DNA from 4 places in the Streptomyces sp. NPDC085866 genome. Region 4 is predicted to be linked to each of the others. Evidence: riboswitches for the same ligand, from Rfam matches in the RefSeq annotation. Region 4 holds a riboswitch; each other region holds the start of a gene.
What was found. A riboswitch is a leader RNA that binds a small molecule or an ion and turns the genes downstream of it on or off. The one in region 4 is predicted to bind cyclic di-AMP.

Region 1 (2,193 bases), on a different contig from region 4:
AACGTCGACGATGGACGTGTGTTCCGTGACTCTATTGCAATGAGCCGGAATTTCCGACGGCGGGCCGGAATCCATGGATATTTTTTGGACAGTGGATGCCGCAGGCGCTGCGAAAAACGGCGAAAGCCCCGGCTCGTGAGCCGGGGCTTCGGGATGTCGTGCGCCGGAGCGTCAGACGTTCACGCCGTGCTGGCGGAGATAGGCGATCGGGTCGACGTCCGAGCCGTACTCGGGGGTCGTACGGGCCTCGAAGTGCAGATGCGGTCCGGTGACGTTGCCGGTCGCGCCGGACAGGCCGATCTGCTGGCCCGGGAGGACCTTCTGGCCCACGACGACGCCGATGGACGACAGGTGGCCGTACTGGGTGTACATGCCGTCGGCCATCCGGATCACGATCTGGTTGCCGTACGCGCCGCCCCAGCCGGTGGAGACGACCGTGCCGGAGCCGACCGCGTGGACGGACGTCCCGCTGGCCGCGTGGAAGTCGATGCCGGTGTGGGAGCCGGAGGACCACAGGGAGCTGCTGGCCTTGTAGCCGGTGGAGACGTACGAGTGCGCGATCGGGGCCACGAAGGCGTTCAGGCGCTTGCGCTCGGCCTCTCGCGCGGCGCGGGCCTGGGCCTCGCGCTCCTTCTTCGCCTCCTCGACGGCCACCTTGGCCGCGGCCTCCTCGGCCGCCTTCTGCCGGGCGGCCACCAGCTGGGCCTCGGCCTGCGCGTCGATCTGCTCGGCGACCGTGTCGCTGACGGTGATGACCGGGGTGAGGCCGGTCTCCTCGACGGAGTTGTCCGCGGCGAGTGCCGGGCCGGCCGCCAGGGTGCCGACGACACCGGTGGTGGTGAGGGCCGCGACACCGGCCGCCTGAGCGGTGGTGCGCTTGACCCGACCGGGCTTGCGGTGCTTCCCGGTGGCGCACATGAACGCCATGAAGTGGCTGGTCCTTTCCTTCCCTCTCGCCTACCGGGTTAGCTGACGGGTTCGGAGCAGGAAGGTCTCCTACGGACCCCCTCGCCGGTGCGCGGGCGTCCGATTCACCCCAGGGACTGCGGTGGGTCCCCGGCTCCCCTGGCTCGCGCCGTGGGGGACTCGGCGATGACTGTCCGGTGCCGCGGGCGCGGCGCACTGCCTGACGAACAGCCCGGTCGACGCTATGCGGCCCGACTTTCGATCCCCAAACGGATCCCGGCTTTTGTAGCGCATCCCACAGGCCAGACAGGCAACCTCTGCCTCAATTCGGACATCTTGGGAAGGGCTCCGCGCGACAAAGGGCCCTGACGACCCGTCGGGTCGTCAGGGCCCCCACGCGCGCGGGGCGCCTCGAAGCCGCTACTCGGCTGCCACGACGGTGACTTCGCCGATGCCGAGCGCCTCGACCGGCGCCTTGATCTCGGCCGCGTCACCGACGAGGACGGTCACCAGGCGGTCCACCGGGAAGGCGTTGATGACGGCCGCGGTGGCCTCCACGGTGCCGGTGCCGGCGAGCTGCTGATACAGAGTCGCCTGGAAGTCGTCGGGCAGGTGCTGCTCGACCTGGTCCGCCAGCGTGCTCGCGACGGCCGCCGCGGTCTCGTACTTCAGCGGCGCCACACCGACCAGGTTCTGCACGGCGACGTCCCGCTCGGCGTCGGTCAGGCCCTCCGCCGCGAGCGTGCGCAGCACCGTCCACAGGTCCTGCAGCGCGGGACCGGTGTTCGGGGTGTCCACGGAGCCGCTGATGGCGAGCATCGCGGCGCCCGTGCCGTCCGGCGCGGAGCGCAGGACCTGCCCGAAGGAGCGCACGCCGTAGGTGTAGCCCTTCTCCTCGCGCAGGACGCGGTCCAGGCGCGAGGTGAGGGTGCCGCCGAGGCAGTAGGTGCCGAGCACCTGGGCGGGCCACACGCGGTCGTGCCGGTCGGGCCCGATCCGGCCGATGAGCAGCTGCGTCTGGACGGCGCCCGGCCGGTCGACGATGACCACCCGGCCGGTGTCGTCGGCGGTCACCGGCGGCACCGGCCGCGGCGTGCCCGGGGTGCCGGTCCAGGCACCCAGGGTGTCGGCGAGCAGCTCGTCCAGGTCGGTGCCGGTGAGGTCGCCGACCACGACCACGGTGGCCGTGGCGGGCCGCACATGGCGGTCGTAGAAGGCACGCACGGCCGCCGCGTCGATCTTCTCGACCGTCTCCTCGGTGCCCTGGCGCGGCCGCGACATGCGCGA
Region 2 (2,193 bases), on a different contig from region 4:
CGCCCCCGCCAGGCTCCGGCCCTCCTCGTCGCGGCCGGCGTGACCGGCTCCGCCATCGCCATCCCGCTCCTCGGTGCGGCGAGCGCCAACGCGGCCGACGGCACCACATGGGACAAGGTGGCCGAGTGCGAGAGCGGCGGCTCCTGGAGTGCCGACACCGGCAACGGTTACTACGGCGGTCTGCAGATATCCCAGGGCGACTGGGCCAAGTACGGCGGCACGAAGTACGCCTCCAGCGCCGACCAGGCCAGCCGTTCACAGCAGATCGCCGTCGCCGAGAAGATTCTCGCCGACCAGGGCACCACTCCCTGGGCCACCTGCGCCCTGCTCGCCGGCATGACCTCGAAGTCCGGCTCCGTGGATGTCGACACGGGCGTCTCGGGCTCCGACTCGGGCTCGGCGCAATCCGGTGACTCCTCCACGTCCTCGGACTCGTCCAACCAGGACGGCAATTCCGGTTCCGACGAGAATTCCGACCCGTCCGATCTGCCGGATTCGTCCTCCTCGTCGCCCTCGTCCGACTCTTCTTCGGATGCGACGACCATGCCGTCCCCGAGTGCCGACAAGGGTGCCGACTCCAAGGGTTCCGGCAAGGGGGTAGACACTCCCAAGTCCGACAAATCCGTATCGCCCGGCTCCGGGGATGTCCAGGGCGGCGAGTCCGTCACTACGGATCCCGCAACGGAAGACTCGGACAATTCGTGGCAGACCAGCAGCTCTTGGAGCCTGGTCGACACCGGCGCCCTCAGCAGTGGCGGACGTCACCGCGGTGCGAGTGCGGACGAAAGTACGGCAAACGGTCAGAGCGACACCCCGTCGGGTCGCCACGCCGACCGCGACCCGGGCACCTACACCGTCCGCGAGGGCGACACCCTCGTCTCCATCGCCGACTCCCTTGACCTCGACGGTGGATGGCACGCGCTCTACGCCGAGAACAAGAAGGCCATCGGCACCGACCCGAACCACATCAGTGCCGGTCAGACCCTGAAAGTCGGTGCCGAAAAGGGCGATAAGTAGCGGGAGTTGACGCCCCGCTTCGCTCCTTAATGTCCGTTTTGGCGAAAGTGTGGGATGAGTCTCAGAAGCCCTGATCGTCTTTGAAATTCCGCCGATCGCCTGTCTACGGTCAAGGCCGCTCGTCACCACGAGCCCCGGCATCCGCAACGCCGAGTCCTGCCAGCGGTTGCCCGGGAACAGTCGTCGCGTCATGCGCCGTAGGCAGGAGCGGGGGACCCAAGGTAAGTGCCGGGACCGGCAGTTGATGTCGGTACCGGCTTGGGGTGAAGCCGCGTCCCGTAAGGGTCGCGGCCGGGCAACTCAACCGGCCCGAACCCGACAGCTCACCTCGCAGGCGTCGGTGAGGGGATCGATCCATGCTGTTCTCCGGCAAGGGCAAGCACCGTCGTCCGTTCAAGGCCACCCGTGTCATCGCGCTCGCCGGTGTCACCGGCGCCGCCGTCGCCGCCCCGCTGATGGCGGCCGGCAACGCCTCCGCCGCCACCGCCTCCGAGTGGGACGCGGTCGCCCAGTGCGAGTCCGGCGGCAACTGGGCGATCAACACCGGCAACGGCTACTACGGCGGCCTGCAGTTCTCCGCCTCCACCTGGGCCGCCTACGGTGGCACGGCCTACGCCGCCCGCGCCGACCTGGCCACCAAGCAGCAGCAGATCACCGTCGCCGAGAAGGTCCTCGCCTCCCAGGGCAAGGGCGCCTGGCCGGTCTGCGGCACGGGCCTGTCGAGCACCCCGTACAGCGGCACCGCGGCGGCCCCGTCGAGCAGCAGCTCCTCGAAGACCACCACGACCACCACCCGCGCCACCGAGCAGCAGGCCGCCTCCCGGTCCGCCGAGCGCCCGGCCGCGAGCCAGACCGTCACCACCCCGACCGGCAAGAAGGTCAAGAAGGGTGACGGCGAGTACAAGGTGGTCAAGGGTGACACCCTCGGCGCGATCGCCGAGAAGCACAAGGTCAACGGCGGCTGGAAGAAGCTGTTCGAGCTGAACAAGGACATCGTCGAGGACGCGAACCTCATCTACCCGGGCCAGCAGCTGCACCTGAAGTGACACCTGGCTCCCACCGGAACCACAGTGCTCTCACAAGGCCTGCCCCCACTCTGAAGGCCTCGTGAGGGTCGTCCCCCCGTCCCCACGGGCTCCCCGCCCCGGCGCGTGTTCCCCCGTACGCGCCGGGGCG
Region 3 (2,193 bases), on a different contig from region 4:
CACCTGGTGGTGACGGGCCGCCCGGCTCCTCGGGTACGGCCCCTCCTGGAGGGCCTCGGCAGCACGGGGCTCGCGGTGTGCGGGCAGGGCGCGCAGGTCTACGACGCCGGCGCCGACCGTCTGCTGTGGTCGGTCCGGCTGGACCGGGAACTGGCCGAGACCGCGCTCGGCAAGATCGAGGCCGAGGTGGGGCAGGTCTACGCGGCCGTCGACCAGGACGGTGTGGAAGGGCTCACCCTGATCGAACCCGGGTATCTGATGCCGCACCCGACCCTGCCCGCCGTGCAGGTCGGCCGCCGCGACGACCTGTGGTGCGAGCCCATCAGCAAGGTGCTGCTGCGCCACCACACGCTGTCCGACGACGAGTTGGCGGCGATCGCTCGCTCGGCGGTGGGCTCGCTGGCGACGGTCACGATGTCGGGGCCCGGGACCGTGGAACTGCAGCCGTGCGGGGTCACCAAGGCGACGGGGCTGGCGCTGGCCGCCGAGTACCTGGGGATCGCCGCCGACCGGGCGCTCGCCTTCGGCGACATGCCCAACGACATCCCCATGTTCGACTGGGCCGGACGGGGTGTCGCCATGGCCAACGCCCACCCCGAACTCAAGGCCGTCGCCGATGAGATCACCACGTCGAACGAGGACGACGGCATCGCCGTCGTCCTCGAAAGACTGTTCCCGACCGACTGACCGGGATATCAGTAGTGGCCCGCCGTGGGCGCCGGTCAGTAGGCGCCGAAGACGTTGTCGATCGACCCGTAGCGCGCGGCCGCGTAGTTGCAGGCGGCCGTGATGTTCGCGACCGGGTCGTAGATGTCGTAGGACGTTCCGGCCACGTGGTACGCGTTGAACGTCGGGTCGATGACCTGGAGCAGGCCCTTGGACGGGATGCCCTTGGCCGCGTTGGAGTCCCAGAGGTTGATGGCCGCCGGGTTGCCCGACGACTCGCGGATGACGTTGCGGTAGATGCCGTTGTACGTCCCCGGGATGCCCTTCTGAGCCATGATCGCGAGCGACTCACGGATCCAGCCGTCGAGGTTGTTCGGGTACCCGGCGAGCGTGGTGGACGCCGTGGCGGCCGTGGGGGTGGCGGCGGAGGCGCTGGTCGCGCCGATGAGCGGAAGGGCGAGCACGGCGGCGCCGGTGCCGATGACGGCGAACTTGCGGACGAGGCGGTTGGTGCGGGTGCGGCGGGGCTGAGCGGCAACAGGCATGGGGACGTTCCTCTCCGTCGCCTGCGAGGTGAGCTGTCGGGTTCGGGCGGGGAGGTGCCCGGCCGTTCCTCTGGGGGGAGGCACGACTTCACCCCTAGCCGTCCCGGCGCGACGTGCGTCGTCCGGTCAGGCGGCTTACCTGGGTCCCCCGCTCCTGCCGTACGAATGAGTTCGTCGATGGGTGGTGTCAGACGCGGCAGGATTCGGCGTTCGTCTGACTGGCCCGGAAGCTATGCGACAGCACATGTCAGGAACAAGTACTGGATTCACCCAAAGAGGCATTTGACCTTGATCTGTTCCGAATGGGGCACTTGATCCTTTGCGGTTGCCAACGCTCAACTGGCCAATGCGGCAAGGGGAGAACGGGGGTGGTGCCGAGTGGCCGATTCATGGGCGCGCGTGACCCAATTCACGAAATGGCAAAGAGTATCAAATCAGACATGGGGGATTCGGGAGATTCGCCGGGTGTGGCGCAAAAGGAGTACCTCGCCCGCCGCGCGGTTCGCGACAAATCGGGCGAGATCCTGTTAAGTCGTTGTGTACCCACACTTATCAGATGATCAAAAACATACCGGCCGTGATCCGATACCGCCCGGGCTGGACCGGTGGGCGCTATCGGTGATCGAAACAGGACCGGATACGCTGACTTGAGTGATGGCAACGACCTATCGACAAACCGTGTAATCGCCAGCAGACACCAGCAGACAGGAGACCCCTCGTGACCGTCGTCGGGCCGTTCGGGCTGAGCGTGCGGGACCAGGCTCTGGAAGCCGATGTCCAGGCCGGATTGGCGGCTGTCGAGGAAGGCTTGCTCGAAGCCACCAAGAGCGAGGTCCCGTTCATCACGGAGGCCGCGCAGCACCTCGTACGGGCCGGTGGGAAGCGGTTCAGGCCGCTGCTCGTGATGCTCGCGGCGCAGTTCGGCGATCCGTACGCGCCGGGCGTCGTGCCGTCGGCCGTCGTCGTGGAGCTGACCCACCTC
Region 4 (2,193 bases):
CACGGTGGTCGTACGCAACGCCCTGGTCTCCCGCCGCGCCGGCGCGGTCTGCGGGCTCGGCATCGCGGGCGGCCTCCTGGTGCACACCACGCTGGCGGTGGCCGGAGTCGCGGCCGTGCTGGTCGCCGTACCCGCGCTCTTCCGCGCGCTGCAGCTGCTGGGCGGCGCCTATGTGATGCAGCTCGGCGTGCGGACGCTGTGGTCGCTGCGGCGGCCCGCCGTCGCCTCCGTCGAGGCGGCACCGTCGGCCGCGCACCCGCTGCGGCAGGGCTTCGTCACCAACGTCCTCAACCCGAAGGCCTCGCTGACCTTCCTCAGCCTGCTGCCCCAGTTCGTGCCGTCCGGCGACTCCGCGCTGCCCAGGACGCTGCTGCTCGCGCTGATCGTCTGCACGCTGGCGCTGGCCTGGTTCCAGGCGGTGGCCCTGCTGGTGGACCGCCTCGGCAGGTGGCTGCGCCGGCCCCGGGCCGCCCGCATACTGCAGACGGGCACCGGGGCGGCGCTCACGGTGCTCGGAGCGGCCCTGCTCCTGGAGCCGCTCCTGCCCTGAGCCCGGGTCAGCTGACCCGGCCGTACCAGACGCTCCTGCTCCAGATCTTCTCCAGCCGCACCACGGCCCCGGTCTTCGGCGCGTGCCAGATCTTGCCCTTCCCGGCGTAGATGCCGACGTGGTAGACGCTGGAACCCGAGTGGAAGAACACCAGGTCGCCGGCCTTGCGGTTACTGGCCGAGATGTGGTGCGTCTTGTTGTACTGCTGGGCGGCCGTGCGCGGCAGCTTCTTGCCCGCCTTCTTGAACGAGTAGAGGGTCAGCCCCGAGCAGTCGAAGCGACGCGGCCCGGTGGCCCCCCATGCGTACGGGGCACCCTTCTTGGAGGCCGCGACCTGGAGTGCCTTCGCCGCCGTGCTGGCGGCCGAGGCGTCGGTGGCGAGGCCCGGGACCACGATCGAGCCGCCCACGGCGGCGAGCGTGAGAGCCGAGGCCGTACCGGCCCGGGCCATGAGCGACGGGACACGATTGAGCGCAGTCATGCGCAACCCTTCGTCAGCCGCCTGTGAAGGATGACCTGTCGGATTCGGGCTGGCGAAGTTGCCCGGCCGCGTTGTCGCGGCTTCACCCCAAGGGCTGCTCGGTGCGGGCGCCCGTCTGTGCGACGAACGTCCGTTCCGGCGACCCGTCTTGCCTGGGTCCTCCACTCCTGCCGATCCACTCCTGTCGACCGGTCATCCAGGGCGGCGGCAGGACTCGGCGTCCGCCCGGATCGCCCCGCCGCGGTGGCGGGGGCTTGTCGTCAGACAGGGATCTTCACTCACAGGAGTCGGAAAATCCCAATGGAATCGGGGATTTGTGGCGTTACTCACCACTCACCCGTTCGGGTGGACGCTGCTACGTTCGAGGCATCGTCAAATCCCGCGCGTAGCCCCGGACCTGGGACGAAGCGCTTTCTCGCCGACCTTGAACCGGCGTACTGCGCAAGCCGGGAGACCCGGAAAAAGTTCCGAAGATACGCCGGCCGGGGGTACATCGTTCGGGCCGTTTCGAGTCCGGCTCCGACGGGTCCGTCGACACGAGGGTCCCGTCGGGCCGGACGGGCGTCCGGATCAGCCCACGCAGTCCGGCGGGAGCACGACGCGAGCGGTGCGGCGCTCGCCGTCGAGCACCCTCAAGGCCCGTGCCAGCGTGTCCCCATGCAGCTCCGTCTCGCCGCGCTGATGCATGAGGGCGAGCGCGTCGCGCAGCTCGGACGCCTTGCGCACCAGGGCCTGCGCCGCGCGCAGCCCGCGGTAGGTGTCCCCGGACTGCGCCGGGTTGATCCGGCCCAGCAGGTCGACCGCCTCCAGGTAACGGTCGATCAACTCGCCCTCGGCGCGGGTCAGGGCGGGCAGCGGTGGAAGCTCCGGTGGCAGCATCGGCCGGCTCACCGCGCGTGCTGTGCGCCGGGGGTGTCCCTGCGGCTCGGGACGACGCCGTCCACCAGGCCGTACGCCAGTGCGCCCGGCGCGTCCAGCACCAGCTCCCGCTCCAGGTCCTGGTGGACCTGTTCCGGGGTGCGTCCGGTGTGCAGGACCAGCATCTCCTCCATGAGCGTGCGCGTCCGGACCAACTCCTCGGCCTGGATGACGAGGTCGCTCGGCTGTCCCTGGGCCGGTTCGGGCAGCGCGGGCTGTTCGAGCACCATGCGCGCGTTCGGCA

Region 1: it holds a riboswitch for cyclic di-AMP, as region 4 does, so the genes downstream of both, ACIF83_RS34650 (M23 family metallopeptidase) here and ACIF83_RS30995 (C40 family peptidase) in region 4, are expected to answer to the same signal.
Region 2: it holds a riboswitch for cyclic di-AMP, as region 4 does, so the genes downstream of both, ACIF83_RS16165 (transglycosylase family protein) here and ACIF83_RS30995 (C40 family peptidase) in region 4, are expected to answer to the same signal.
Region 3: it holds a riboswitch for cyclic di-AMP, as region 4 does, so the genes downstream of both, ACIF83_RS25835 (transglycosylase SLT domain-containing protein) here and ACIF83_RS30995 (C40 family peptidase) in region 4, are expected to answer to the same signal.

The regions. Positions count from the first base shown of each region.
Region 1 covers NZ_JBITSQ010000016.1:98,881-101,073, reverse strand. Annotated here, with positions in the region: gene ACIF83_RS34650 (M23 family metallopeptidase) at 172-927, opposite strand; cyclic di-AMP (ydaO/yuaA leader) riboswitch at 940-1,102, opposite strand; gene ACIF83_RS34645 (M16 family metallopeptidase) at 1,327-2,193, opposite strand, start outside.
Region 2 covers NZ_JBITSQ010000006.1:97,561-99,753, reverse strand. Annotated here, with positions in the region: gene ACIF83_RS16170 (transglycosylase family protein) at 1-1,017, shown strand, start outside; cyclic di-AMP (ydaO/yuaA leader) riboswitch at 1,201-1,369, shown strand; gene ACIF83_RS16165 (transglycosylase family protein) at 1,374-2,063, shown strand.
Region 3 covers NZ_JBITSQ010000010.1:132,175-134,367, forward strand. Annotated here, with positions in the region: gene ACIF83_RS25830 (HAD family hydrolase) at 1-687, shown strand, start outside; gene ACIF83_RS25835 (transglycosylase SLT domain-containing protein) at 723-1,211, opposite strand; cyclic di-AMP (ydaO/yuaA leader) riboswitch at 1,215-1,430, opposite strand; gene ACIF83_RS25840 (polyprenyl synthetase family protein) at 1,930-2,193, shown strand, end outside.
Region 4 covers NZ_JBITSQ010000013.1:87,777-89,969, reverse strand. Annotated here, with positions in the region: gene ACIF83_RS31000 (LysE family translocator) at 1-550, shown strand, start outside; gene ACIF83_RS30995 (C40 family peptidase) at 558-1,031, opposite strand; cyclic di-AMP (ydaO/yuaA leader) riboswitch at 1,035-1,251, opposite strand; gene ACIF83_RS30990 (hypothetical protein) at 1,602-1,910, opposite strand; gene ACIF83_RS30985 (ATP-dependent Clp protease proteolytic subunit) at 1,919-2,193, opposite strand, start outside.